4 regions of the Nissabacter sp. SGAir0207 genome follow, and region 3 is predicted to be linked to each of the others. Evidence: predicted binding sites of a transcription regulator. Region 3 holds the regulator's gene; each other region holds the start of a gene.
What was found. Region 3 encodes PurR, which represses purine synthesis genes. Its sites were predicted from a motif close to CANGCAAACGTTTGCNTG; they were not measured.
Positions count from the first base shown of each region.

Region 1 (7,467 bases), 280 kb from region 3:
CGGCGGGTTCCGTAATTTTGAATTAACCCTTATTAAAGAGAGAAATCTATGAGCGTTGTGCCTGTAGTCGACGTACTGCAAGGCCGTGCTGCGGTCGACAGCGAAGTCACCGTACGCGGTTGGGTACGTACCCGGAGAGATTCTAAAGCTGGTATCTCCTTCCTCGCCGTATATGACGGCTCCTGCTTTAATCCGTTACAGGCCGTCGTGAATAACTCTCTGTCCAATTACCAGGATGAGGTACTGCACCTGACTACCGGCTGCTCCGTGGAAGTGACCGGCACCGTGGTCGCCTCGCCGGGCGAAGGCCAGAGCTTCGAGTTGCAGGCCACCGCAATCAAGGTAGTCGGCTGGGTGGATGACCCGGACACCTACCCGATGGCGGCCAAGCGCCACAGCATCGAGTACCTGCGTGAAGTGGCGCACCTGCGCCCGCGCACCAACCTAATCGGCGCCGTGGCGCGCGTGCGCCACACCCTGGCTCAGGCGATCCATCGCTTCTTCCATGAGAACGGCTACTTCTGGGTTTCTACCCCGCTGATCACCGCCTCTGACACCGAAGGTGCTGGCGAGATGTTCCGCGTTTCCACGCTGGATCTGGAAAACCTGCCGCGTGACGATCAGGGCCGGGTTGATTTCCGTGAGGATTTCTTTGGCAAAGAGGCGTTTTTGACCGTTTCTGGCCAGCTTAACGGCGAAACCTACGCCTGTGCGCTCTCCAAGGTTTACACCTTCGGCCCGACTTTCCGTGCGGAGAACTCCAACACCAGCCGTCACCTGGCTGAGTTCTGGATGATCGAGCCAGAAGTGGCCTTTGCGACGCTGGATGACGTAGCAGGTTTGGCAGAGAAGATGCTGAAATATGTGTTTCAGGCAGTGCTGGATGAGCGCGCTGACGATTTGGCGTTCTTCGCCGAACGTGTCGATAAAGAGGCGATTTCTCGCCTTGAGCGCTTCATCAGCTCTGATTTTGCTCAGGTCGATTACACCGATGCGATCGAGATTCTGCTGAAGTCGGGCCAGACCTTTGAGAACGATGTGAGCTGGGGCATTGACCTCTCCTCCGAGCATGAGCGTTACCTGGCCGAGAAACACTTCAAGGCACCGGTGGTGGTGAAGAACTACCCGAAAGACATCAAAGCCTTCTACATGCGCATGAACGAAGATGGCAAAACCGTGGCCGCGATGGACGTGCTGGCACCGGGCATTGGCGAAATCATCGGCGGTTCGCAGCGTGAAGAGCGTCTTGACGTGCTGGATCAGCGCCTTGAGGAGATGGGCCTGAACAAAGAGGATTACTGGTGGTATCGCGACCTGCGCCGCTATGGCACCGTGCCGCACTCCGGTTTTGGCCTTGGTTTTGAGCGTTTGATCGCCTATGTCACCGGTGTGCAAAACGTGCGCGATGTGATTCCTTTCCCGCGTACGCCGCGTAATGCCAGCTTCTAACGGCTAACTTTCGCACTATTAATACAAAATTGTTACAAATCAGAGGCCAGCAATGCTGGCCTTTTACATTTTTTTAAACTTCGATCCTGCTCACAAAGTTCCCTAAAATTCACACATTGTTACAAATGGTTGCTTTCTGAAACCCCATTAGTACTTTCGTAGCATTTTCGCGGTAGATTAACCGTACTACCAATGGAACACTGCGTGCAGACACAGGAAGACACCAAACTTTCAACAATAGTTCCCAGAACTATTAACGGCAGTGGCAAGGTGTCCGAATAACACCAATGAGGGTAATATAATGATGAAGCGCAACATTCTTGCAGTGGTTATCCCGGCTCTGTTGGCTGCTGGCGCAGCGAACGCCGCCGAAATCTACAACAAAGATGGCAACAAGCTGGATCTGTACGGTAAAGCTGTTGGTCTGCACTACTTCTCTGATGACGACGGTTCCGACGGCGACCAGACCTATGTTCGTTTCGGCTTCAAAGGTGAAACCCAAATTACTGACCAACTGACCGGTTTCGGCCAGTGGGAATACAACGTTCAAGCGAACAACTCTGAAGGTTCCGATGCACAAGACGGCAACAAAACCCGTCTGGGCTTCGCGGGTCTGAAATTCGGCGACTACGGCTCCTTCGACTACGGTCGTAACTACGGCCTGCTGTACGACGCGATTGCCTGGACCGATATGCTGCCAGAATTCGGCGGTGACTCCGGTTACTCCGATGGCTTCCTGAGCGGCCGTTCTACCGGTGTGGCAACTTACCGTAACCACAACTTCTTCGGCCTGGTGGATGGCTGGGACTTCGCAGTCCAGTACCAGGGCAAAAACGACCGTTCTGACATCCGCCGTGCAAACGGTGACGGCTGGGCACTGTCCACCTCTTACACCAGCGAAATCGGTGTAGGCATCGTGGGTGCATACGGCGAATCTGACCGCACCAACGCACAGAACGCACCGGGCGTACTGGGCAACGGCGAGAAAGCACAGAGCTGGGCAACCGCTCTGAAATATGACGCCAACAACGTCTACCTGGCCGCCATGTACGGTGAAACCCGCAACGCGACTCCGTTCTCCCAGCAGATCGGTAACAGCGACGGTTCTACCACCAGCGTAGCTGGCTATGCCAACAAAGCACAGAACTTCGAAGTGGTTGCACAGTACCAGTTCGACTTCGGCCTGCGTCCGTCCCTGGCGTACGTTCAGTCCAAAGGTAAAGACATCGAAGGCATCGGCGACGTTGACCTGATCAAATACTTCGATGTGGGCGCGACCTACTACTTCAACAAAAACATGTCCACCTACGTTGACTACCGCATCAACCAGATTGATGACGACAACGCACTGGGCATCAACAGCGACGACATCGTGGCGCTGGGTCTGGTTTACCAGTTCTAATCACGATCTCCTGATTTATCAGGTGTGAATAAGGCAGGGCTTCGGCCCTGCCTTCTCTTTTTCTGCCCCCCGCCCCCCCCGCCAGCCTGTCCGCTCTTTTTGCCGCAAACGGTTGGCAAACGCCTGACATGGCGTTAACCTGATGCTTCTGCCCGCTTATCACAAGCCATGGACGTTTCTACATGTTTGAGAAAATCACCGCTGCCCCTGCCGACCCGATTCTGGGCCTGGCTGACCTGTTCCGTGCCGATGACCGCCCGACCAAAATCAACCTGGGTATTGGCGTCTACAAAGATGAGACCGGCCAAACGCCGGTGCTGACCAGCGTCAAGAAGGCCGAGCAATACCTGCTCGAGAACGAAGCCACCAAAAATTACCTGAGCATCGATGGCATCCCGGCCTTCGCCAGCTGCACCCAAGCGCTGCTGTTTGGTCAGGCCAGCGCCCTGATTGCTGACAAACGCGCCCGCACGGCCCAGACGCCGGGCGGCACTGGCGCGCTGCGCGTCGCCGCTGATTTTCTGGCGACCCAGACGGACGCCAAACGCGTCTGGATCAGCAACCCCACCTGGCCGAACCACAACAACGTGTTTGGTTCCGCTGGATTGGAAGTGTTGAGCTACCACTACTATGACGCGGAGAACCATGCGCTGGACTTCGACGCCATGCTCAAGAGCCTCGACGCGGCGCAGGCCGGCGACGTGGTGCTGTTCCACGGCTGCTGCCACAACCCGACCGGCATCGATCCGACCGCCGAGCAGTGGCAACAGCTGGCCGATCTCTCGCTGGCCAAGGGTTGGCTGCCGCTGTTTGACTTCGCCTACCAAGGCTTCGCCAACGGTCTGGAAGAGGATGCTCAGGGCCTGCGCATCTTTGCGGCCAGCCATGCCGAGCTGATTGTCGCCAGCTCCTACTCGAAAAACTTCGGGCTGTACAATGAGCGCGTCGGGGCCTGCACCCTGGTGACCGCCGATTCAGAGAGCGCCGATCGCGCTTTCAGCCAGATCAAGGCCACCATCCGCGCCAACTACTCCAACCCGCCGGCCCACGGTGCGGCCGTGGTCGCGACCATCCTCAGCAATGAGGCACTGCGCGCCCTGTGGGAGCAGGAATTGACCGACATGCGCCAGCGCATCCAGCGTATGCGCCAGCTGTTCGTCAATACCTTGCAGGAGAAGGGAGCACAGCAAGATTTCAGCTTCATCAGCAAGCAGAACGGCATGTTCTCCTTCAGCGGCCTGACCACCGAGCAGGTGCTGCGCCTGCGTAGCGAGTTCGGCGTCTACGCCGTCAACTCTGGCCGCATCAACGTCGCGGGCCTGACGCCGGACAACATGGCGCCGCTGTGTGAGGCGATTGTCGCGGTGCTCTGATGCATCCGGCATAAAAAAAGCCAGCCCGCGGGCTGGCTTTTTTATTGGCGTCACGCCCGTTACTGGAGGAACGGGTTGGTCAGGCGCTCATGGCCGAGGGTAGAGCTTGGCCCATGCCCCGGCAGGAAGGTCATCTCGTCACCCAGCGGCAGTAGCTTGGTGCGGATGGCATCAATCAGCGCCTCATGGCTGCCGCGTGGGAAGTCGGTACGCCCCACCCCGCCACGGAAGATCACGTCGCCGGAGATCATCAGGCGCGCGGCACGGTTGACGAACACGATATGCCCCGGCGTGTGGCCGGGACAGTGCAACACCTCCAGCCGCATCTCGCCGACCTGCACGATCTCCCCCTCCTCCAACCAGCGGTCAGGGGTAAAGGGCGCGCACTCGGCCAGCCCAAACATCTGGCTCTGCACCGGCAGCGCCTCCAGCCAGAAGCGATCCTCCTGCTGTGGCCCCACCAGCGGCACGCCAAAGTGCTGCGCCAGTTCAACCGCCGCCCCAACGTGATCGAGGTGGCCGTGGGTCAGCAAAATCTGGGTGACGGTGATGGGCCGGGCGGCCACTTCAGCAATGATGGTGTCGGCATCGCCGCCCGGATCGACAATCGCAGCCTCATGGCTGGCATCGCACCAGATCAGGGAACAGTTTTGGGCAAAGGCAGTGACGGGGATAGTGACGTAGTTCATAGGGCTCCACGGCCGGTGCGGAACGCCTTCCGCACCGGCGTAAACGCACACCTATCAGGACCAGTTACGCACTGGGCCAGTATCAATGTGCACAAAGTTGCTTCGTGGGTAATATCCTACACCACCGGCACGCATTTTTAACGCGGCCTTGCGGATATTGCTCAGTTGCACACCTTCAATGTGGAAATCCATGGCACGCCCGAGCGTGTGGTAGCTGTGCTTCGCCACCCCGCTGCTGTGCTTGCGTAAGTCGTCATTGGTGGCTACCGAGCGGTAACCGGAGATGAGCTGAACCGGTTTGTTGTTGCCCAGCATTACCTGAAGGCGATAGAGCTGGTCAAACAGGCTCGGGTCAATGGTCTTGATCTTATTGGCGCGAAAATCGCGGAACAAATGATTCAGCCTGGTCAACTCGTCCGTGTTGTAATTCCTTCCATCAAAGAACTCAGCTTTGAGCGTTTCCCCAGTATGCAGGTTATTGAGCGTCAATACCCGGGGACGAGGAGTTGAGAGAGTTGCGAACGCCTGCCCTGGAAGCAGTGCGATCCCCATAGCGGCGCCGCCTAACGCCAGCCACTTTCGGCGCTGTTTATCTATTTGGTCCATGAACTGTCTGATTACCCGGCAAGAGAGTCAAAAAATAAGCACATTGGCTGTGCTGTCCCGAACCTTAACTGCCAACGTTAGGTGAGTCAACCCACCAAAAAACGGGCTGAACCCCCGTTCCAGCAGCAACTGTGGGGATTCAGCCCGATAATCAGACCGTTAATTTGTGGGAATTTCTACATTTATTGCAGCAGGCGCTCGGCCTGAGGCAGTATTTGTGCGCCGGATCGCACGGTTTTATCATAATTGTAAATATCTGTTCGGAATTGCGGTTTCCCATCCTCTGCCACCCAGGCAGTCAAATAGTAGAGCTGCACCGGGATATGGTGACGAATCGGCACATAGGTGGTATTCCGCCCCTCCAGCGTGGAGCTGAGGCGTGCGCTGTTCCAGCCCGCATCTTTCAAAAGCATGTCCGCCAGCACCGAGGCCTTATTCACCCGCACGCAGCCGGAGCTAAGGGCGCGGATATCCTTCTGGAACAGCGCATGGTTCGGCGTGTCATGCAGGTAGATGGCATCCGAGCTTGGCATGTTGAACTTATAGCGCCCCAGCGAGTTGGTCGGCCCCGGCGCCTGACGCAGGCGGTAGGGGAAGCTGTTCGGCGACACCATGCTCCAGTCAATCATTGACGGATCGATCACCTCCGCATCATTGCTCCAGCCGCTCAACACCGTATAGCCATGCCGTTGCAGGTAGCTGGCATCACCCAGCGCCTTGGGAATGATGTCCTGACGGGTGAGCGTGGTTGGCACATTCCACGGCGGGTTGACCACCACGTTATTCAGCGCGCTGCTCATCAGCGGAGTCTTGCGGCTCGGGCGGCCAACAATCACGCGGGAGGCCAGCACCTCATTGCCATCACGGTAGTAGACCAGCGAATAGTTAGGAATGTTGACCATAATGCCGGTGGAGACGTTGCCCGGCAGGATGCGCAGCCGCTGGATATTCAGTGCCAGCAGGGTGGCGCGGGTCTGCGGCGAGACGTTCAGCCAGTCGCGGGTGCGGCGGCCAATCACGCCATCGTCTGCCAGCCCCTGCCACTTCTGGAAGCGCTTGACGCCCTCGACCAGATCGGGGGTATAGCGGTTATCTTGCACCTCAGTGGCGGTCTCCGGCGTGGCGGCCGGCGGGCTTTGCGGTGACGGCGGCACATCCTCAACCGGCGCAGCGGCTGGGCTGACGGTGGTAGGCGGCGCGCTCTCCTGCGGTGCAGCCTCCTCCAATGACAGATCGTCATCTACCGCCGGGCCATTGTTGGGGCCGCTCTCTGGCAACGGATCGGCATCCGCCAGTGGCTGGGCATTGGCATCCAGCATACCGGAGCGCGCCAGAATCTCGCGCAGCGCCGGGATGTCGTCGCTCAATTGGCCGGGGCGCAGGCTGGGGCCGTTGACCAGCTGCGGCCAGGGGCGGCCATCCGCCAGCATCTCTTTCAGCGCCTGATGCATCCGCGCGTACTGCGGGTGCTGCGGCGCCAGTGAGGTGATGTAGTTCCGCAGGCTCTGCGGCTGGGTGGCCTGCCCCGCCACCACCATTTGCCACTGGTTGATCACCGTGGCAGCTGGCAGCGACATCTTATAAGGCACGCTGGTGTAGAGCCAGTCACTGCCGTGGGTGCCCACGCCCGAGACAAATTGCAGATAGCCGAGCATGGCATCTGACAACACGATGTCGCGCGCCATGCCATCCAGATCAGGATTGCTTAACTGGCGCACCCACTGGGTAAATTGTGGCTGGACACCAGAGATCGCCAGTTCCGCCAACTGCTGCTGGAACTGCTGTACTGCCTGCTCATCGCGCCACATTGGCCGCATATGGTTGGCCGCATACAGGGAGGTCAGGGTATTTAGATAAAAAGGCGTTATCTTTCCGGGCAGCGCCGCACGGATCTGGCTGGCGGCATCCTGGGTGCTGATGCTCCCCGCCGTGGCAGGCAGCGCAGGCG
Region 1 is NZ_CP028035.1:2,440,670-2,448,136, forward strand. Features, by position in the region: gene asnS (asparagine--tRNA ligase) at 49-1,449, shown strand; gene ompF (porin OmpF) at 1,751-2,851, shown strand; gene C1N62_RS10825 (amino acid aminotransferase) at 3,034-4,224, shown strand; gene C1N62_RS10830 (MBL fold metallo-hydrolase) at 4,284-4,913, opposite strand; gene C1N62_RS10835 (YcbK family protein) at 4,968-5,519, opposite strand; gene ldtD (L,D-transpeptidase) at 5,702-7,467, opposite strand, start outside.
Region 1: C1N62_RS10825 (amino acid aminotransferase) is a predicted target of PurR. The motif match lies at 2,953-2,970, and genes of this name have one in related genera.

Region 2 (7,467 bases), 1.3 Mb from region 3:
CTCGACTACAACCGCAAGCTGTCAGATGGCCCGGCGGAGAAGGCGCAGGTGGCGCTGCCGGAGATGGTGGCGCGGGTGGTCTCCGCCCATAGCCTGCCAGCGCGCGCCAAGCAGATCCGCACCCACCTGGATCTGGCGGCGACCCACTGCCGCGCCGAACCGACGCTGCTGATGCGCGCGCTCGACAACCTCTACTCCAATGCGGTGCACTACGGGGCTGAATCCGGTAACATCTGGATCCGCAGCCGTCAGGCTGGCAACCGGCTACACATTGAGGTCGCCAACAGCGGCACGCCGATTGCCGAAAGTGAGAAAGCGATGATTTTTGAGCCATTTTTTCAGGGCAGCCAGCAACGCAAGGGCGCGGTCAAGGGCAGTGGCCTCGGGCTGAGCATTGCCCATGACTGCATCAGCCGGATGCAAGGCGATCTGCAGCTGATCAAGGTGGCCTATGCTGATGTCTGTTTCCGAATTGAACTGCCGTTACCAGCCGGGAATCACGAACAATGACAATGCGCATATTTGGCTCCCTGCTACAGCGGGGAGCGGGAGTGGCCCGGGCGGTGCGCGGCGGGCGGCTACTGGCCTCGCTGGGCCTGCTGCCGATGCTGGCCAGCTGTATGCAGGGTGGCGGCCAGGGTGCCGCCCATACCCCGTTGCAGGCGCTGCCCGACCAGCAGGTGATCGACTTCCGCGTCGCCGCCTGTGAAACCCTGTGGGATCTGGAGGGCAAAGAGAGCACCGAGAATGCCCTCTACTGGCTACGGGCGATTGACTGCGCCGACCGGCTCGGCCCCGCCGAGGCCCAGCGGCTCGGCCAGTCGATGGTGGTGGACTCCTGGGAGAGTGCCTTCCGCCAGAGCATCCTGCTCTCCAGCGCCGACCCGACGCCAGCGGGCCGCCGCCAGCTGCTCACGCGGGTCAACCAGTACCGCGCCGAGATGCCCGGTTCACTGCGGCCGCTGGTGCAGCTCTGGCGGGAGCGCCAGAACCTGGAGATTGTGCTGAACGAGGAGCGGGCAAAGGCCCAGCGCGCCCAGGAGGCGAACGCCAGCCAGATCGCGGCGCTGCATCAGGCGCAGGCGCTGCTTCAGGATAAGCTCAGCGACACCCAGCAGAAGCTGGAGAACCTGACCGACATCGAGCGCCGGCTCTCCTCGCGCAAGCAGTTGCAGGGCGAGTTGCCGGAGGGCGGCGAGGGCCATCGCCGCGTCGATCCCGATGAGACCTACACCCCGCCGGCTGCCGGCGACCACTAAGGAGGGCCAGGATGACCCAACGTAAACCCGCCAACCTGCTGCTGGTGGATGACGATCCCAGCCTGCTGAAGCTGCTCGGGATGCGCCTGAGCAGCGAGGGGTTCAGCGTCACCACCGCCGAGAGCGGGCAAGAGGCGTTGCGGCTGCTGGCACGCGAAAAGATTGATCTGGTGATCAGCGACTTGCGGATGGATGAGATGGATGGCATGGCGCTGTTCAGCGAGATCCAGAAGCACCAGCCGGGGATGCCGGTGATCATCCTGACCGCCCACGGCTCCATCCCGGACGCGGTGGCGGCCACCCAGCAGGGCGTGTTCAGCTTCCTCACCAAGCCGGTGGATCGTGACGCGCTCTACAAGGCGATCGACGAGGCGCTGGCGCTGACCACCGCCCCGGCGGCGGATGAGCGCTGGCGTGAGGCGATTGTCACCCGTAGCCCACTGATGCTGCGTCTGCTGGAGCAGGCGCGGATGGTGGCGCAGTCGGACGTCAGCGTGCTGATCAACGGCCAGAGCGGCACCGGCAAGGAGGTGCTGGCGCAGGCGATCCACGCCGCCAGCCCGCGCGCGCAGCGGCCGTTCATCGCCATCAACTGCGGCGCGCTGCCGGAGCAGTTGCTGGAGTCAGAGCTGTTCGGCCATGCCAAGGGCGCGTTTACCGGCGCGGTCAGCCAGCGTGAGGGGCTGTTTCAGGCGGCGGAGGGGGGCACGCTGTTCCTCGATGAGATTGGCGACATGCCGCTCTCGTTGCAGGTCAAGCTGCTGCGGGTGCTCCAGGAGCGCAAGGTGCGGCCGCTCGGCAGCAACCGCGATCTGGAGGTCAATGTGCGCATCCTCTCCGCCACCCACCGCGACCTGCCAAAGGTGATGGCGCGCGGCGAATTCCGTGAGGATCTCTTCTACCGCCTGAATGTGGTCAACCTCAAGCTGCCAGCGCTGAATGAGCGGCCAGAGGATATTCCGCTGCTCGCCAACCATCTGCTGCGCGCCGCGGCGCAGCGCCACAAACCGTTTGTGCGCAGCTTCTCCTCCGATGCGATGAAACGGCTGATGGCGGCGAGCTGGCCGGGCAACGTGCGCCAACTGGTCAATGTGATTGAGCAGTGCGTGGCGCTCACCTCCGCGCCAGTGATCAGTGACGCGTTGGTGGAGCAGGCGCTGGAGGGGGAGAACCGGGTACTGCCGACCTTCGCCGAGGCGCGCAACCAGTTTGAGCTGCACTATCTGCGCAAGCTGTTGCAGATCGCCAAGGGCAACGTGACGCAGGCGGCGCGCATGGCCGGGCGCAACCGCACCGAGTTCTATAAGCTGCTGTCGCGCCACGAGCTGGATGCCAACGACTTTAAGGATTAGCCGCCGCAGGTGGCTAAACAAACCGGCCAGAATGCTTTACACTCGCAGGCTTATTGTCGCGCCGGGCAGGGCAGGATAGTGGGCAACTGCCATACTTAACGGGCCACCGTGGCCAGCGCCGGGCAGGCAATCGTTGTCGGACAGTGGGCGTGCGCCGCCGCCCGGCACGTGATGTCAGACGAAAACCTCCGGCCTTGGCCGCATATTATGTAAAAGAAAGGGTTCGCCATGAAAAAGATTGACGCGATTATTAAGCCGTTCAAACTGGATGATGTCCGTGAAGCACTGGCCGAAGTCGGGATTACCGGCATGACGGTCACCGAAGTAAAAGGCTTTGGCCGCCAGAAGGGCCACACTGAACTCTACCGCGGCGCGGAGTATATGGTCGATTTTCTGCCGAAAGTGAAAATCGAGATTGTGGTGGCAGATGACATCGTGGACACCTGCGTGGAGACCATCATGCGCACCGCGCAGACCGGTAAAATCGGCGACGGCAAGATCTTTGTCTTTGACGTCTCCCGCGTGGTGCGTATCCGTACCGGCGAAGAGGATGAAGAGGCGATCTAAGCCCGCTCTCCGCCATAAAAAAGGGCGCCTTCGGGCGCCCTTTTTGCGTTGGCTTACAGCACTTTGTGCGGGCCAAACACTTCGTAGTGCAGGTTTTCCGCTGGGATACCGGCATCCAGCAGCTGGCGGGCAACAAACTGCATGAAACCGACCGGGCCGCAGAGGTAGAAGTGCATTCCCGGCGCCGTCAGTTGCGGTGCGACTGCCCCCAGATCCATCCAGCCGATGCTGTGGTAGTCCACGCCCACGATATCTGCCGCTTCCGGCTGGCGATACCAGACATGGCGGGAGAGGTTCGGCAGCGCGGCGGCAAGTTCGGCCACTTCACCGGCAAAGGCGTGCAGGCGGCCATTCTCGGCGGCATGTAGCCAGTTGATCGGCGCGGCGTGCCCCTTCGCCTTCAGGGTGTGGAGCATGGAGAGCAGCGGGGTCTGGCCAACGCCAGCGGAGATCAGCGTCACGGGCGTTTCCGGTTGCACATCCATGAAGAAATCACCGCGCGGCGCGGCGAGTTGCACCACGCTGCCCTCTTGCGCCACCTGATGCAGGTAGCGGGAGACCGCGCCCTCATCCTCACGTTTCACTGCGATGCGGTAGCTGTGGCCATTCGGCGCGGCGGTCAGGGAGTACTGGCGGATCTGGCGGTGGGTGTGCCAGGCGGCATCCTGCACATAGACCGACACATACTGGCCCGGCTGGAAATCAACGACCGGGCCGCCATCCACCGGTGCCAGCTCAAAGCTGGTGATGATCTCGCTCTGCGGCTGCTTGCGCACGATGCGGAAATCGCGGGTGCCTTCCCAGCCGCCGTTCTGCGCTGCGGTCTCCTGGTAGATCTGCCCCTCACGCTGGATAAAGACCCCAGCCAGCACCCCATACGCTTTGCCCCAGGCATCCAGCACCTCTTGACCGGGGCTGAGCAGCTCATCCAGCGTCGCCAGCAGGTTCTCACCAACAATCGCGTACTGCTCCGGGCGGATGTTCAGGCTGGCGTGCTTCTGCGCAATCTTCTCTACGGCTGGCAGGATGGCGGGCAGGTTTTCAATATTGGCGGCATAGGCGCAGATGGCATTGAACAGCGCCTCGCGCTGGTCGCCATTGCTCTGGTGGCGCATATTGAAGACATTTTGTAACTCTGGATGGCGACCCAGCATCCGCTCATAAAAGTGGGCGGTCAGTTTTGGGCCGGTGGCAACCAGCACGGGAATGGTCGATTTAATGATGGCAACAGTTTGTGAGTCCAACATTGGGTGCTCCTGGGGACGCGACGCGTCAGAAAGGTAAAGGACTAAATGATGTATTTGATATGCATCTTATAGCAGCCGTAGGTGGTTGTAAATAGACCTATTTTTGTTAAGGATTTGTGATTTAGGGAGCGATTGTGTAAAGGTGTAATCTTTATCACGGTAGCGGAGGAAAAGCCGGTTGCACCTTGGGTTAAGGAGAGTGAAGGGAGCCTTGTGCCACCTGAAGCCAAACGTTTGCGTAAAAACCTGGCATCAGCCCTATGGCGGCAGGCAAAAACAGTTTACACTGTGGCCCATCACCCGCAGGGGTTGTTTAATTGAGTGTGAGTCAGGAGAAGCAGATGTTAAAGCGTGAAATGAACATTGCCGATTATGATGCCGAACTGTGGCAAGCAATGGAGAAGGAAGTTGTTCGTCAGGAAGAGCATATTGAGCTGATTGCCTCAGAAAACTACACCAGCCCGCGCGTTATGCAGGCTCAGGGCTCTCAGCTGACCAACAAATATGCGGAAGGCTATCCGGGTAAGCGTTACTACGGTGGCTGCGAGTATGTTGACATTGTCGAACAACTGGCCATCGACCGCGCAAAAGCGCTGTTTGGCGCTGACTATGCCAACGTCCAGCCGCACTCCGGTTCCCAGGCTAACTTCGCCGTCTACACCGCACTGTTGCAACCGGGTGACACCATCCTCGGGATGAACCTGGCGCACGGTGGCCACCTGACTCACGGCTCCCCGGTTAACCTCTCCGGCAAACTCTACAACGTCGTGCCTTACGGCATCGATGAGAGCGGCAAAATTGACTACGCTGATCTGGCGCAGCAGGCCGAGACTCACAAGCCGAAAATGATCATCGGTGGCTTCTCCGCCTACTCTGGTACCGTTGACTGGGCAAAAATGCGCGAAATCGCAGACAGCATCGGCGCTTACCTGTTCGTTGACATGGCGCACGTCGCCGGTCTGGTGGCGGCGGGCGTCTATCCGAACCCGGTTCCTCACGCACACATCGTCACCACCACCACCCACAAAACCCTGGCTGGCCCGCGCGGCGGCCTGATCCTGGCGAAGGGCGGCAACGAAGATTTCTATAAGAAGCTGAACTCCGCTGTCTTCCCAGGCGGCCAGGGTGGCCCGCTGATGCACGTCATTGCTGGCAAGGCTGTGGCGCTGAAAGAGGCGATGGAGCCAGAGTTCAAAACCTACCAGCAGCAAGTGGCCAAAAACGCCAAGGCAATGGTGGAAGTGGTACTGGCGCGCGGCTACAAAGTGGTCTCCGGCGGCACCGAGAACCACCTGTTCCTGATGGATCTGGTGGACAAAGAGCTGACCGGTAAAGATGCTGACGCCGCACTGGGCCGCGCCAACATCACCGTCAACAAAAACAGCGTGCCGAACGATCCGAAAAGCCCGTTCGTCACCTCCGGTATCCGTATCGGTACTCCGGCGGTTACCCGTCGCGGCTTCAAAGAAGATGACGTGCGCGCGCTGGCTGGCTGGATCTGCGACGTGCTGGACAACATCCATGACGAAGCGACCATCGAGCGTGTGAAACAGCAAGTGCTGGAGATCTGCGCCCGCCTGCCGGTTTACGCATAATTGCCGGCGCGCCAGACGCGCCCCGCAACAGAAGGCACTGCTTCGGCAGTGCTTTTTTTGCCTGTGGCCGCCGGAAATTTGCGCTACAGTAGCGGCCCGATAACCTGTAAATGGAGAGACAATGGTTCTGCCTTCCCCCGTCTGGCTGGCGCTCAGCTACTTCACCTACTTTTTCTGTTACGGCATCTTCCTGCCCTTTTTCGCCACCTGGCTGAAAGGGGAGGGGCTGGACGCCGAAAGCATCGGCCTGCTGCTTGGCGCGGGCATGGTGGCACGCTTCAGCGGCACCCTGCTGCTGGCCCCGGCGGTAAAAGATCCGTCGCGGCTGGTGGCGGCGCTGCGGCTGATGGCCTTTCTGGCGCTGGTGGGCTGCACGGCCTTCTGGTTCGGCAACCACTGGGCCTGGCTGCTGATGGTGATGGCCGGCTTCAACCTGTTCTTTGGCCCGCTGGTGCCAATGAGCGATGCGCTGGCCGCCACCTGGCAGCGGCAGATTGGCCTCGACTATGGCCGGGTGCGGGTGTGGGGCTCATTGGCGTTCGTGATTGGCTCCGCCTTTATCGGCAAGATGATCGCGGTCTACGGTCACCCGGCCATCTTGGTCGCCCTGACGGCCGGGCTGGCGGCAATGCTGGTCGGCATGTTGCTGCGGCCAGCGGTGATGCCGCATGGCGCGACGCGCGGGGAGAGCGGGGCGATCCCGTGGCGTGAGCTGTTGGGCCAGCCAGCGGTGCGACGCTTCTTGTTATGCGTGACGCTGATGCAGGGGGCGCACGCCGCCTACTACAGCTTCAGCGCGCTCTACTGGCAGGAGGCGGGCTACTCGGCGGCAGTGGTGGGCTACCTCTGGTCGCTGGGGGTGGTGGCGGAGGTGGTGATCTTCACCTTCAGCCAGAAGCTGTTCAAGCGCTGGAGCGCTCGCCAGTTGCTGCTGCTCTCCGCCTGCTGCGGGGTGGTGCGCTGGTTGCTGATGGGGGCGTTCATTGACCTGCCGTGGCTGCTGGTGATGCAGATTCTGCACTGCGGCAGCTTCACTGTCTGCCACCTGGCGGCGATGCGCTTTATCTCCGCGCGCGGCGAGCGGGAAGTGATCCGGTTGCAGGCGGCCTACTCGGCGCTGGCGATGGGCGGCGGCATTGCGGTGATGACCATGATCTCTGGCTTCCTGTTCCAACACCTGCACCAGCACCTGTTCTGGGTGATGGCGCTGGTGGCGCTGCCAGCCATCTTCCTGCGGCCGCAGGTGGCACCGACGGCCCGCTAGTTCAGGGGCTTTCCAGCAGGGCGCGGATTTGCAGCCGTTGCGCCTTCTCCAGCGGCAACGCGATATACAGCGTCGGCAGCACGCTGTCCGGCGCGCAGGCGTAGGGCGAGACCACCAGCGTCACGCCGCGCGGCGCGCCCTCACGCAGGAACTGCTCCAGCGGTCGGTAGCGCAGGGTGAGCG
Region 2 is NZ_CP028035.1:872,539-880,005, forward strand. Features, by position in the region: gene C1N62_RS03850 (HAMP domain-containing sensor histidine kinase) at 1-510, shown strand, start outside; gene qseG (two-component system QseEF-associated lipoprotein QseG) at 507-1,259, shown strand; gene glrR (two-component system response regulator GlrR) at 1,271-2,611, shown strand; gene glnB (nitrogen regulatory protein P-II) at 2,840-3,178, shown strand; gene hmpA (NO-inducible flavohemoprotein) at 3,232-4,425, opposite strand; gene glyA (serine hydroxymethyltransferase) at 4,767-6,020, shown strand; gene C1N62_RS03880 (3-phenylpropionate MFS transporter) at 6,142-7,284, shown strand; gene csiE (stationary phase inducible protein CsiE) at 7,286-7,467, opposite strand, start outside.
Region 2: glyA (serine hydroxymethyltransferase) is a predicted target of PurR. The motif match lies at 4,649-4,666, and genes of this name have one in related genera.

Region 3 (7,467 bases):
ATTATTAGCGAGGCGACGCAAATCTCCCTGCAGGGCAAGGGTTACGCCGGCGCGCCGGGCATCCACTCCCCTGAGCAGGTGGCCGCCTGGCGCCAGATCACGGACGCCGTCCACGCGCGCGGCGGCCACATCGCCCTGCAAATGTGGCACGTTGGCCGCATCTCCCACACCTCGCTGCAACCGGGCCAGCAGTCGCCGGTCGCCCCCTCGGCACAGACCGCCGACACCCGCACCACGATCCGGGATGAACAGGGCAACCTGACGCGCGTTCCCTGCTCGCCGCCGCGCGCCCTGACCGTGGCCGAGATCGCCGAGGTGGTGGCACAATTCCGCCAGGCCGCCATCCATGCGCGGGAAGCCGGGTTTGACTATGTGGAGATCCACGCTGCCCACGGCTACCTGCTGCACCAATTCCAGTCGCCGGAGTCCAACCTGCGGGATGATCAGTATGGTGGCAGTGTCGAGAACCGCCTGCGCCTGACGCTGGAAGTCGTGGAGAGCGTGGTGGCCGAGCTGGGGGCTGACCGCGTTGGCATCCGCATTTCGCCGGTCGGTGCCGTCGCTGGCATGGGCAATGGCGAGCAGGAGGAGCAGGACGCGCTGACGCTGGTGGAGCAACTGAGCGCCCGCCAACTGGCCTACCTGCACATCTCCGAGCCGGACTGGGTCGGCGGCCGCCCCTATTCGGAGGCGTTGCGCAAGGCGATTCGCGCCCGCTATCAGGGGGTGATCATCGGGGCCGGCGGCTATACGCAGCAGAAGGCGGAACAGTTGATTGACGCCGGTTACGTTGATGCCGCCGCCTTTGGCCGCGACTACATCGCCAACCCGGATCTGGTGGCGCGCTTTGCCCAGCAGGCGCCGCTCAACCCACCGCAGCCAGAGACCTTCTATGGCGGTGGCCGTGAGGGCTACACCGACTACCCAACGCTGTGACTATCTGCATCACATTGAATTTATTCGCCTGCGAAGGCTATACTTAACTGTTTTTATCCATGCGGCGAACACCTCGCCGCGTGCCAACCTGTTATCAGAGGACTTTATGCGCTTACTCCATACCATGCTTCGCGTCGGTGACCTGCAACGCTCCATCGACTTCTACACCAAGGTATTAGGCATGCGTCTGCTGCGTTCCAGTGAAAATACCGAATACAAATACTCCCTGGCGTTCGTCGGCTATACCGAAGAGAGCGAAGGCGCAGTGATTGAACTGACCTACAACTGGGGCGTCGAGAGCTACGACATGGGGACGGCCTACGGCCACATCGCGCTGGGCGTGGATGATGTCGCAGCAACCTGTGACCAGATCCGCAATGCTGGCGGCAATGTGACCCGTGAAGCTGGCCCGGTCAAGGGCGGCACCACCGTGATCGCCTTTGTGGAAGACCCGGATGGCTACAAGATTGAGCTGATTGAAAACAGCCACGCTGGCAAAGGCCTCGGCAACTGATAGCTTCCCTGATCCTACGGGCGCGGCACGCCGTCGCCCGTCTTCTCCTGCGTATTGCCCTTCCCCTGCATCGGCCGCGAAAATTTGCCATAATGCGCGCTGAATTCGAACCTGATAAGAAACTGATGGCTGATAAAAGTGATCCCAACGCCCTGAGTGGCCGCTTCCGCGGGTTCTATCCCGTGGTGATTGATGTTGAAACCGCTGGCTTTAACGCCCGTACCGATGCCCTGCTGGAGATCGCCGCCGTGACGTTGCGCATGGACGACGACGGCTGGCTGACGCGTGATGAGGCGCTGCACTTCCATGTCGCCCCGTTTGAGGGGGCGGTGCTGCAACCGGAGGCGCTGGCCTTCAACGGCATCGATCCGCACAACCCGCTGCGTGGCGCGGTGAGTGAGTATGAGGCGCTGCACGCCATCTTCAAGATGGTGCGCAAGGGCATGAAGGAGCAGAACTGCAACCGGGCGATTATTGTGGCGCACAATGCCAACTTTGATCACAGCTTCCTGATGGCGGCCGCCGAGCGCGCCAGCCTCAAGCGCAACCCTTTCCACCCCTTCGCCACCTTTGATACCGCGGCGCTGAGCGGGCTGGTGCTCGGGCAGACGGTGCTGGCGAAAGCCTGCATCACCGCCGGCATCCCCTTTGACAGCGCCCAGGCGCACTCCGCGCTGTATGACACTGAGCAGACGGCACTGCTGTTCTGTGAGCTGGTCAACCGCTGGAAACGGCTGGGTGGCTGGCCGCTGGCAACGCCAGAAGCCGACGAGTAAAACAAAACGGGCGACCCTAGGGTCGCCCGTTTTCATTGCCACTGAGGTTGCCCCCGCGCCCGGATTACTGTTGCTCTTCCTGGGAACGGTGCTTCTCGGCGGTCTCTTTAATCAGCTGTTGCAGTTCGCCGCGCTGGTACATCTCTAGCACGATGTCACAACCGCCAACCAGTTCGCCATCCACCCACAGCTGCGGGAAGGTCGGCCAGTTGGCGTACTTCGGCAGCTCGGCACGGATGTCCGGGTTCTGCAGAATGTCCACATAGGCAAAACGCTCACCGCACGCGGACAGCGCCTGTACCGCCTGAGCGGAGAAGCCGCAGCTTGGCAGCTTCGGAGAGCCTTTCATGTACAGCAGGATCGGGTTTTCCGCGATCTGGGCCTGGATCTTTTCAATTGTCGTCATTGTCTTGCTTCCTCAAGCCATTGGCTGGCTATTACGCGTCACATCAAATCAGCAGTGGCCTATTGTAACGAGGGCGGCAACGGGATGAAAACACCATTTTTTGCAGGGTTTTCTTACACGCCCTAAATTCGTCGGCCTGACTGCTAACAATAATTAAACATATGTTAACAGTAACAGATCTGAACGATGAGGTTTATCGGAAAAACGCGTTGCCTCACTGTGCCGCCAGGCCGCTAACCGCTTGAGTTGCGGATAAAAGCAGCATATCCCCCCCCTGGTTTTCACTAATGAAAAAAGCTATTAACTTTTTCTGACAATATGAATTAGAATCAGGGGGTTTCATGCTTTTTTGTGCGGCAGGTTTCAGTAATACTGGGCCTCCATGGATGTTTGTCGGACACTTTTGGTAGCGTTGCCATGCGTTTACTCGTTACGCTTTTCGTTTTGCTTTTTACTCAGCTCTGTATGAATCTGGCGCATGCGTCGCCCCATGCGCGCACGTCGGCCGACCCCCGCAAGGGCCATGCCAGTGAGGCCAGGACGGATGACCGTAAAAAGCGCAAGCCGGTGAAAACCAGCGTAAAGAAAAAAGCCACCAGCCGCGATAAGGCTCAGGTGGTCAAGGTCACGACCAAAAGCGGTAAAACGCGCAAAACCGCCTCCACCCACCTGGTCAAGGTGACGCCGCCGAAAAAGGGCTACAAAAAAGGCTATGGCCGCCAGCGCCTGCCCGGCCACGAGGCCAAGGCCGTGGAGAGCGGCCCGCTGGCACTCAGCCCGGCGCATAAAAAGCGCTACCAGAAAGCCAAGCAAACGGCGATGACCAAGCTGATGAAGCAGGTAGGCAAGCCCTACCGCTGGGGCGGCACCTCCCCCACCACCGGTTTCGATTGCAGCGGACTGGTCTATTACGCCTATAAAGATGTGATGAAGATCCGCCTGCCACGCACCGCCAACGAGATGTACCACCTGCGTGATGCCGCACCGGTCAAACGTGGCGAGCTGGAGAGCGGCGATCTGGTCTTCTTCCGCATCGCCAACCGTGGCGCGGCCGACCATGTTGGCGTCTATCTCGGCGATGGCAAATTTATCCAGTCGCCGCGCACCGGCGAGGACATCCGCATCAGCTATCTGGACAATGACTACTGGCAAGACCATTACGTCGGCGCCCGCCGCGTGATGACCCCCAAGACCGTACGCTGACCACCGCGAAACAAAAAAGACGCCCAAGGGCGTCTTTTTTGTTTCTGGTGCAGGCGGGTTAGCCCAAAACAGCGGTAAAGCTAAAGGCAATGATCACGGTGAGCGCTGCCACGGTGGTGCATAGCGACAGTTTCAAATTGGTATCCATGTGTTCTCCTGAATAACGCACACAAAACCACAATGTTTGTATGAGTTCCCATATTCTCACATTATGGCAGGCAATGCCTATCGCGTTGTGATGCGCAACGGGATAATTTTCTGCTTCCCCTTTGCGCAAGAATAGGGGAAAATTCGCGGTTTACACACTGCGTACCCGGCCACGGCTGCAATGCCCCACCGCTCCCCAGCGAAGATGACCGTCCTCTCCCCCTAGAATTCACTGCATCTCTTACGGTGGGCAGAAGAATAAACGCAGGCAAACGATTAACATTATAGTTACGTGCTGTAACACGTACTTTCAGGAGTCACTTTTCCCATGGCCACGATTAAAGATGTCGCCAAACGTGCTGGCGTGTCCACCACCACCGTGTCACACGTTATCAACAAAACACGTTTCGTCGCTGAAGAGACGAAGGCGGCGGTCTGGGCCGCCATCAAGGAGTTGCACTACTCCCCAAGCGCCGTGGCGCGCAGCCTGAAAGTCAACCACACCAAATCCATCGGGTTGCTGGCGACCTCCAGTGAGGCCCCCTACTTCGCTGAGGTGATTGAGTCCGTGGAGAACAGTTGCTACAGCAAGGGCTATACCCTGATCCTCTGCAACTCCCACAATAACCTCGACAAGCAGCAGGCTTACCTGGCGATGCTGGCGCAAAAGCGCGTCGACGGCCTGCTGGTGATGTGCTCTGAGTACCCGGATCAGCTGATCGGTATGCTCGAGGAGTACCGCAACATCCCGATGGTGGTGATGGACTGGGGTTCAGCACGCAGCGACTTTACCGACTCCATCATTGATAACGCCTTTGAGGGCGGCTACATCGCAGGCCGTTACCTGATCGAGCGCGGCCACCGCGACATCGGCATCATCCCCGGCCAGCTGTCACGCAACACCGGCGGCGGCCGCCATCAGGGTTTCCTGAAGGCGATGGAGGAGGCGAATATTACTGTGCGCCCGGAGTGGGTGGTACAGGGTGATTTTGAGCCGGAGTCCGGCTACAAGGCGATGCAGCAGATTTTGGTGCAGAAGCAGCGCCCAACGGCGGTGTTCTGCGGCGGCGACATCATGGCGATGGGCGCCATCTGCGCCGCCGACGAGATGGGCCTGCGCGTGCCGCAAGACATCTCGGTGATTGGCTATGACAACGTGCGTAACGCGCGCTACTTTACCCCGGCGCTGACCACCATCCACCAGCCGAAAGAGCGCCTTGGCGAGAGCGCTTTTGCCATGCTGTTGGATCGCATCACCAGCAAGCGTGAAGACCCGCAGACCATTGAAGTGCGCCCGAAACTGGTGGAGCGTCGCTCCGTGGCCGATGGCCCCTACCGCGACTACCGCCGTTAATCGGCCAGCCGGGGCCATGCGCCCCGTTTTTTACTCCCCACGCAACCACTCCCGGTTCAAGGTTTCGCTGTCCCCCAGATAATCCAGCAGCCAGCTGAGCGCCGGCGAGGCGCGCGCCTGATCCCAGGTCAGGCAACAGGCGCTGTCCGGGAAGGGTTGCGCCAGCGTCAGCAGCACCAACTCTCCACGATCGATCAGCGGTTGCGCCATGTGCGCCGGAATCATCCCCACGCACAGGCCAGCCAGCAGGCAATCCAGCGCGCTGGTCCAGTCTGGTGCCACCAGCCGCCGTTGGTTATCCAGCGTCCAGGTATCGCGCTTCGGCAGGGTGCGGGAGGTGTCCTCCAGACAGAGGGCTGGCCACGGGCGTAACTGCTCATCCGCCAACGGGCCGGGCAGTTGTGCCAGCGGATGGGTACGGCTCACCACACAGCGCCACGGCAGAAAGCCCATGTCGCGGAAGCGGTAGCTGCCGCCCACCGGCACGGCGCGGGTGGCCCCAATCGCTGCATCCACCCGTCCATCCGCCAGCGCATCCCAGACGCCGTTAAACACCTCCGGCGAGATCAGCAGCTCCATATCGGGAAACTCGCGGTAGAAATCGAGCACTAGCTGCCGGGTGCGATCCGCACGCACCACCCGATCCACCGCCAGATTGAGCTGCCCACGCCAGCCATTGGCCGCCTGTTGGCACTGGCGACGCGCGGCCTGCATTTTTTTGATAACACCGCGCGCCTCCTCAATAAAAACCTGCCCGGCTTCGGTAATTGCTACATCACGGTGGCGGCGCTCAAACAGTTCCACCGCCAGCCACTGTTCCAGCTGGCGCACGGTGTAACTGACTGCCGAGGGCACCCGGTGCAGCTCCTGCGCTGCCGCGCTAAAGCTGCCGGTACGCGCCACGGCGTCCACCACCTCCAGCGAATATTCTGACCACATGGCGCGGCCCCCCTGTTTCTGCTTGCAAAATTTTTCACAGCATGGCGCAAATTTTAACGTTTCACAATGCCCCGGCTGCTCCAGTAGAGTGCACACCGCTATGCGTTTTTCTTATCACCTGCTAACAAACCATAGGGATTTGCTATGACCCACTCCCCTCTTTTCATGCTCTATCTGGCCGGACTGAGCGTGCTTGGCTTTTTGGCCACTGACATGTACCTGCCGGCCTTCGCCCAGATGCAGGCGGATCTTTCGCTGACGCCCAATGCCATCAGCGCCAGCCTGAGCCTGTTTTTGGCCGGTTTCGCCTGCGCCCAGCTGATCTGGGGGCCGCTCTCTGACCGCATCGGCCGCAAGCCCGTGCTGGTGCTGGGGCTGTTGATGTTTGCCGTCGGCTGCGCCGGGATGCTGTGGGTGCAGGATGCGCGCCAGCTCTGGCTGATGCGCTTTGTGCAGGCGGTGGGGGTCTGTTCGGCGGCCGTAAGCTGGCAGGCGCTGGTGGTGGAACGCTGCACGGGCGAGCAGGCGAAACGGGTGTTTGCCACCATTATGCCGCTGGTGGCGCTGTCACCGGCGCTGGCCCCGCTGCTGGGTGCCTGGCTGCTGAACCACTTTGGCTGGCGCGCCATCTTCCTGGCGCTGCTCGCCATCACCCTGCTGCTGCTGGTGCCAACGCTGCGGCTCCAGCCTGCCAACCGGCCGGGCACTGATCACCCGGCCCCCAAGGTAGGGATGCTGGCGCTGCTCGGCTCCCGCGTCTTTAGCGGCAACGTGCTGATGTATGCCGCCTGCTCGGCAGGCTTCTTCGCCTGGCTGACCGGCTCGCCCTTCATCTTGCACGCCATGGGCTATGGCGCGGATGCCATCGGCCTGAGCTACGTGCCACAGACCTTTGCCTTCCTGATTGGTGGGTTTGGCTGCCGCTACGTGGTTAGCCGCCGTGATGGCAAGGTGCTGGTGCCGTGGCTGCTGGCTGGCTATGGCCTGAGCATCATCGCGCTGTTCCTGCTGGCCTGGCTCGCCACGCCGGGGCTGGCGCTGCTGCTGGTGCCATTTTGTGTGATGGCTTTGGCAAATGGCGCACTCTATCCCATAATTGTGGCTAACGCGCTGCTGCCCTTCCCACAAAGCACCGGCAAGGCCGCGGCCCTGCAGAACGCCCTGCAACTGGGACTCTGCTTCGTCGCCAGTC
Region 3 is NZ_CP028035.1:2,157,287-2,164,753, forward strand. Features, by position in the region: gene C1N62_RS09365 (alkene reductase) at 1-936, shown strand, start outside; gene gloA (lactoylglutathione lyase) at 1,043-1,450, shown strand; gene rnt (ribonuclease T) at 1,543-2,226, shown strand; gene C1N62_RS09380 (Grx4 family monothiol glutaredoxin) at 2,291-2,632, opposite strand; gene C1N62_RS09385 (C40 family peptidase) at 3,050-3,835, shown strand; gene C1N62_RS09390 (YnhF family membrane protein) at 3,894-3,983, opposite strand; gene purR (HTH-type transcriptional repressor PurR) at 4,311-5,336, shown strand; gene punR (DNA-binding transcriptional activator PunR) at 5,367-6,275, opposite strand; gene punC (purine nucleoside transporter PunC) at 6,420-7,467, shown strand, end outside.

Region 4 (7,467 bases), 1.3 Mb from region 3:
GCGCCAGCGCTGGCTGACTGGCTGAAACGGGCGCAGGCGCGGCCCGCCTACCAGCGTGCGCTGGCACAGGGCGGGCCATACGAACTGGCGGGTGCTCAGTAGGGGCGTGCGGGAGCGTGGGTGAAGTGTCGCCCCAGCGACTGCAACAGGCGGTTGCACAGACGCAAGGTCTGGCGGCGCAGGGTCGGACGTGGCGTGTTGCCTTGCGCGGACGTGGCGTCCTGACGCGAAGGTAGGGTCATCGATTTCATCGTTGCCTCCAGTGGAAAGGGTGGGAGCGCATTTTTTGTGCGCGTCATACAAAAAGCATATGCATAACGATTCACCAGATCAATATTTTTGTGAGACGCATCACAAAAATAGTGAAACGGCGTTTTGCTTGCCTGCTGTTGCGCAACAAAAACAGAGCGTTTCCCTCCGGCTTCGCCGCTTTTTCCGGCACGTCAGGCTGGTAACGCATCAGGGGGTGCGTGAATGCTGCTTAAATGCGCAATCAGGCAGATTTTGTCATGATATGGAGTTGAAAAAGCCCGCTGGCTGGCTGGATAATCGTTTGCCTTTTATTTACCTCCTATTTTAATAACGTCATGCGGGTTCAGAGTTAAACGTTTGCCTTGTTTTCTGCCTCTCTTTTTCAGGAAACGCGGCGTCAGGGATGCCACGAAACGGAAACGACTGCGCTAAACCACCCTGCGCCGACACTCCCAGACCACATTCAGAGGACATCATATGTCTAGCAATCACACCCGGACGGGTGGCTCCGTGCAGCCAACAGGCTCGCTGGATGCATTTTTCAAAATCAGTGCGCGCGGCAGCAGCGTGCGGCAGGAGATTGTCGCCGGGCTGACCACCTTTTTGGCGATGGTCTACTCCGTGATCGTCGTGCCGGGAATGCTCGGCAAGGCCGGTTTCCCGCCGGCGGCGGTGTTCGTCGGCACCTGTCTGGTGGCGGGCGTTGGCTCGCTGCTGATGGGGCTGTGGGCCAACCTGCCGATGGCGATCGGTTGTGCCATCTCGCTGACCGCCTTCACCGCCTTCAGTCTGGTGCTCGGCCAGCAGATCAGCATTCCGGTGGCGCTGGGCGCGGTGTTCCTGATGGGCGTGCTGTTCACCCTGATCTCCGCCACCGGCATCCGTGCCTGGATCCTGCGTAACCTGCCGATGGGCGTGGCGCACGGCACCGGCATCGGCATCGGCCTGTTCCTGCTGCTGATCGCCGCCAACGGCGTCGGTCTGGTAGTGAAGAACCCGGCCCCCGGCCTGCCGGTGGCGCTGGGCGACTTCACCTCCTTCCCGGTGCTGATGACGCTGGTGGGGCTGGCGGCCACCATTGGCCTTGAGAAGCGCCGGGTGCCGGGCGGTATCCTGCTGGTGATTGTGGCGCTGTCGATCGTTGGGCTGATCTTCGATCCGTCGGTGAAGTATTCGGGGCTGTTCGCCATGCCGTCGCTGACCGACGCCAGCGGCCACTCCACCATCTTCAGCCTGGATATTCTGGGCGCGCTGCAACCGGTAGTGCTGCCGAGCGTGCTGGCGCTGGTGATGACCGCAGTATTTGACGCCACCGGCACCATCCGCGCGGTGGCCGGGCAGGCCAACCTGCTGGACAGCGACGGCCAGATCATCAACGGCGGCAAGGCGCTGACCTCCGACTCCGTGAGCAGCATCTTCGCCGGGCTGGTGGGTGTCTCGCCAGCGGCGGTCTACATTGAATCGGCGGCGGGCACGGCGGCGGGCGGCAAGACCGGCCTGACCGCGACGGTGGTCGGCCTGCTGTTCCTGCTGATGCTGTTCCTCTCGCCGCTCTCCTATCTGGTGCCGGGCTACGCCACCGCACCGGCGCTGATGTACGTCGGCCTGTTGATGCTGAGCAACGTCACCAAGCTCGACTTCAACGACTTCGTGGACGCGATGGCGGGCCTGCTGTGCGCGGTGTTTATCGTGCTGACCTGCAACATCGTCACCGGCATCATGCTGGGCTTCGGCTCGCTGGTGATTGGCCGGGTGGTGAGCGGCGAGTGGCGCAAGCTGAACGTCGGCACCGTGGTGATCGCCGTGGCGCTGGTGGTGTTTTATGCCGGTGGCTGGGCCATCTGATCCCGCACAATCATCCAGGGGAGCCACGGCTCCCCTTTTTTATGCGGCAAATTTTCCTTGCCGCGCCACATCCCGGCATTGCGCACACGCGGGTTTAACACCTTTTCCAATCTGATCTACTATCACCGCTTGCCTGTGCCGGCCCGTGGGGCCGGTTGATGTTATAACGACAAGAGCCCAAGGAACGCATGGAAATCTTTTTTACAATCCTCATCCTGATCCTGGTGGTGTCACTCTCCGGGGTCGTCACCCGGATGTTGCCCTTCCAGATCCCCCTTCCCCTGATGCAGATCGCCGTTGGCGCGATGCTGGCGTGGCCCAACTTCGGGCTGCACATCGACTTTGACCCGGAACTGTTTTTGGTGCTGTTTATCCCGCCGCTGCTGTTCGCCGATGGCTGGAAGACGCCGATGCGTGAGTTCCTGCACCACGGCCGCGAGGTGCTGGGACTGGCGCTGATGCTGGTGCTGCTGACGGTGGTCGGCATCGGCTACCTGATCCATCTGGTGGTGCCGAATGTGCCGCTGGTGGCGGCCTTCGCGCTGGCGGCGGTGCTGTCGCCGACCGATGCGGTGGCGCTCTCCGGCATCGTCGGCAAGGGGCGCATCCCGAAATCGATCATGGGCGTGCTGGAGGGCGAGGCGCTGATGAATGACGCCTCCGGTCTGGTGTCGCTGAAGTTTGCCATTGCGGTGGCGATGGGCACTATGGTGTTCACCGTTTCCGGGGCAACGGTGGAGTTCCTGAAGGTGGCGATTGGCGGCCTGCTGGCGGGCGTTGCCGTCACCTGGCTCTACAGCAAGTCGCTGCGCGTGATGAGCCGCTGGAGCGGCGATGACCCGGCAACCCAGACCGTATTCCTGCTGCTGCTGCCGTTCGCCTCCTATCTGGTGGCGGAGCACATTGGCGTCTCGGGCATTTTGGCGGCGGTGGCGGCGGGCATGACCATCAGCCAGTCCGGCATTATCCGCAACGCGCCGCTGGCGATGCGCCTGCGCGCCAACGGCGTCTGGTCGATGCTGGAGTTCGTCTTCAACGGCATGGTGTTCCTGATGCTCGGCCTGCAACTGCCGGGCATCCTCGAGACTTCGCTGCTGATGCTGGAGAATGACCCGACCGTGCCAAACTGGCAGCTGTTTGCCGACGTGGCGCTGATCTACTTCGCGCTGCTGATGCTGCGCTTCCTGTGGCTCTGGTCGATGAAAAAGCTGAGCAACCGCCTGCTGGCCAAGCGCCCGCTGATGTTCGGCAGCTACACCACCCGCGAGCTGTGGGTCGCCTCCTTCGCCGGGGTGCGCGGGGCGATCACGCTGGCCGGTGTGCTCTCCATCCCGCTGTTCCTGCCGGATGGCTCCGCCTTCCCGTCGCGCTACCAGCTGGTGTTTTTGGCGGTCGGGGTGATCCTGTTCTCGCTGATTGCCGGGGTGATCGCGCTGCCGTTCCTGCTGCGTGGCGTCAAGGTGGCCGACAAGTCGGTCTACAGGGAGGAGGAGCGGATGGCGCGCTCGGTCGCGGCGGAAGTGGCGATTGAGAGCCTGCACAAGATGGAGGAGCGCATCGCCGCCGACACCGAAGAGAACATCGATGAGCAGACGGTGCGCGAGGTGAGCGCCAGGGTGATCGGCAACCTGCGCCGCCGCACCTATGACAAGGACAATCTGGAGAACATGCTGCTGGTGGAGAACCTGGAGCGCCGCTTCCGCCTCAACGCCCTGCGGGCTGAGCGCGCGGAGCTGTACCATCTGCGCGCCACCCAGCGCATCAGCAATGAGACGCTGCAAAAGCTGCTGCATGACCTTGACCTGCTGGAAGCCCTGCTAGTCGAGAAAGAGACCTGACCCACTGGCGCGCCCGTTCTGGGCGCGCCCTTTTCCCGCTGTTTTCCCGCCTGTTCGCTATTTCCCCAGTACCATCCGCGCCGCATGGCGTGTCGCATACCTGACCGTGCCCGCCTCCAGCAATTTGCCCTGCAACAGCAGGTTGAACACCGGTGCCTGTGGCCGGTGAAGGCGATGCTGCAACAGGTGCACCGCCTCGACGCCCAGTTCGCGGCAGGGCACCACCATGCCGGTGAGCGGCGCGTCCGGCAGGTTCTCCAGATGCCAGGAGAAGTCGGTGGTAATCAGCGAGACATCCTCCGGCACCCGCAGGCCGTGCCGCGCCAGCACCCGCAGCACGCCGGAGGCCATCGTCATGCAGCCGGGGAAAATGGCCTCCGGCCAGTGGGCCGGCGGGTGGGCGGCCAGCCACGCCTCCAGCGCCTGTTCCGCTTCATCCGCCGAGAAGCCCTCGGTCACAATCAGATCCTGCTGGGGGTCGAAGGGCAGGTGGAAAGCGCGGTAGGCCGCCTGAATGCCATTCAGCCGGGTGTAGAGCGTGCGGCGGCGCAGGCAGGTGAGCGTCAGAAGACGCCGGTGGCCGCGCTCCAGCAGATGCCGCGCCGCGTTGAAACCAATCGCGCCGTGGTCGGGGGCAACGGCGTCCAGCGTCATTTCGCGGTCATGGGTGTTGATCAGCACGCAGGGTTTGTTGAGCGCGGCCGCCACCTTGAAGATGGCGTCATCGTCGGTGCCAATGATGATCACCGCATTGATGCGCTTGTTACCGGCCTTCTCAAGGAACAGCTCAATGTCCGCGTGCTGCTCCTCCAGCCCGCAGTAGCTGAGGTGGACGTTATGCGCGGCCAGCGCCTCGGCGATGCCGCGTGTCACCTCAAGGTAGAAGATGTCGCCGCGGGCGTTGAAGGTGCGCCCCGGCGCGAACACCGCGATCCCATCAATCAGCAGCCGCCCGCTCGCCAACTCCTCCAATACCCCCAACTTGCGCGCGCAGTTAACAATGGCCGCGCGCGCCCGTTCGCTGGTGTAAGACTTGCCCGCCAGCACGCGTGACACGGTGCTGACGGAGTAACCGGTCTGGGCGGCAATTTGGTCCATTTTCAGCTTGCCCGGCATGGTGTGACCTCGCTCGCAATAAAGATCTGCAACTATTTTCAGCCACAGTTCGCTGATTTTAAAAGCCAATTTACGCCACCGACCGGGCCGCCGTTCCACCCTGCGAGCATTCTCACAAATTCCGTTTGTCCTCGCTGGCCCGCTTTCTTATGTTGCCGCTATCCCCCCATTACGTGGAATCAAGGTGAGTTATGGAAGAGATGAAGAAGGTTCGCTTCGGCATCATTGGCGTCGGCAATATCGGCACCGTCCACGCCCGCTACCTGCTGGCCGGAGCGGTCAGCGAGGCCCGGCTGGCCGCCGTCTGCGATAACGATCTTGCCAAACACCCGGCGATCCGCCAGCTGGTCGGCGACGCCATCCCGCTGTTTGACGATGCGGAGGCGATGATCACCAGCGGGCTGATTGACGCGGTGATTGTCGCCACGCCGCACTATGCGCACCCCGGCCTGTCGATGATGGCAATGCGCCACGGCCTCCACACCCTGTGCGAAAAGCCCGCCGGCGTTTACACCGCGCAGGTGCAGGAGATGAACGCCTGCGCCCGCGCCAGCGACGTGGTGTTCGGCATCATGTACAACCAGCGGCCCAACCCGCTCTACCAGAAAGTGAAGGATCTGATCGCCTCGGGCGAGCTGGGCACCTTGCGCCGCTCCACCTGGATCATCACCAACTGGTATCGCTCGCAGAGCTACTACAACTCCGGCGGCTGGCGCGCCACCTGGCGCGGCGAGGGCGGCGGTGTGCTGCTCAACCAAGACCCGCACCAGCTCGACCTCTGGCAGTGGCTGGTGGGAATGCCGGTGCGGCTGCGTGCCTTCTGCCAGTTCGGCAAGCACCGGCAGATTGAGGTGGAGGATGAGGTGACCGCTTACGCCGAGTACGCCAACGGCGCTACCGGCGTCTTCATCACCACCGTGGCGGAGACGCCCGGCACCAATCGGCTGGAGATTGTCGGCGATCGCGGCAAGGTGGTGGTTGAGGAGGGGCAGCTACGTTACTGGCGGCTGCGCGAGTCAGAAACCGAATTCAATGCCCGCTGGCAGCAGGGCTTCGGCGAGCCGGAGTGCTGGGAGGTCACGATCCCGGTTGCGCCGGAGTGCAGCGACCATCAGGTGATCACCGCCAACTTCTGCGCCGCGGTGCTGCGCGGCGAGCCGCTGATCGCGCCGGGGTTGCAGGGCATCCACGGCCTGACGCTCTCCAATGCCATGCACCTCTCCACCTGGACCGATGACTGGGTGACGCTGCCGCTGGATGAGCAGCTCTACCTGCGGCTGTTGCAGCAGCGCATCGATGCCTCCGTTGACAAGCCCGCCGCCAGCCGCACGCTGGACGCGCGCGGTAGCTGGTAGCAGGGGGCCGCATGTTATACGTCGCCATCGTGGGTACCGGCAACATTGCCCACCACCATATCCGCGCCTATCTGGCGTTCCCGCAGCGCTGCACCATCGTGGCGCTGGTGGACATCTACCCGGAGAAGGCGCAGGAGAAGCAGCAGCGCTACGGGCTGGCGCAGGCACAGGTCTTCAGCAGCCATGCCGAGATGCTCGCCGCCGGTATCCGGGTCGATCTGGTGGATGTCTGTACGCCGCCCTACGTCCACGCCGAGATCGCCATCGACGCGCTGCACGCGGGCAAGCATGTGCTGTGTGAAAAACCGATGGCCGCCTCGCTGGAGGAGTGCGACGCGATGATCGCCGCCCAGCAGGCCAGCGGCAAGGTGCTGTCGGTGGTGGCGCAGAACCGCTTCACCGACGCCCTCTGGCGGCTGAAGGCGGCGCTGGAGAGTGGGCTGGCTGGCCGGGTCTGCCACGCGCAGGTCGATTCGCTCTGGTGGCGCGGCCACTGCTACTACGACCTGTGGTGGCGCGGCACCTGGGAGAAGGAGGGCGGCGGCTGCACGCTCAACCATGCGGTGCACCACATCGACGCGCTCCAGTGGATGCTGGGCCAGCCGCAGGAGGTGGTGGCGATGATGGGCAACGTCGCCCATGACAATGCGGAGGTCGAGGATCTGAGCGCCGCCATCTTCCACTACCCCGACGGCGCGCTGGCGCAGCTGACCGCCTCGGTGGTGCACCACGGCGAGGAGCAGAAAATCGTCATCCAAGGCGAACGGGCGCGCCTCTCCGCGCCGTGGTCGGTCTGCGCCAGCGTCAGCGGCGACAATGGCTTCCCGCTGCCGGAGCCGGATCGCCCGCGCGAGGCGCAACTGGAGACGCTGGCCCGCCAGACCCCGCCGCTCACCTGGACGCTGCACACCGGGCAGATTGAGAACCTGCTGACGGCGATTGAGCAAGGCACGCCGCCGCTGGTGGATGGCGAGCAGGGCAAGCGCGCGCTGGCGCTGATCACCGCCATCTACAAATCGGCCATTACCCGCACCGTGGTGATGCTGCCCATCAGCCGCCAC
Region 4 is NZ_CP028035.1:3,493,239-3,500,705, reverse strand. Features, by position in the region: gene C1N62_RS15745 (glutathione S-transferase family protein) at 1-102, shown strand, start outside; gene C1N62_RS23200 (hypothetical protein) at 96-251, opposite strand; gene C1N62_RS15740 (NCS2 family permease) at 730-2,097, shown strand; gene C1N62_RS15735 (Na+/H+ antiporter) at 2,286-3,935, shown strand; gene C1N62_RS15730 (LacI family DNA-binding transcriptional regulator) at 3,993-5,051, opposite strand; gene C1N62_RS15725 (Gfo/Idh/MocA family protein) at 5,252-6,406, shown strand; gene C1N62_RS15720 (Gfo/Idh/MocA family protein) at 6,418-7,467, shown strand, end outside.
Region 4: C1N62_RS15740 (NCS2 family permease) is a predicted target of PurR. The motif match lies at 599-616, and genes of this name have one in related genera.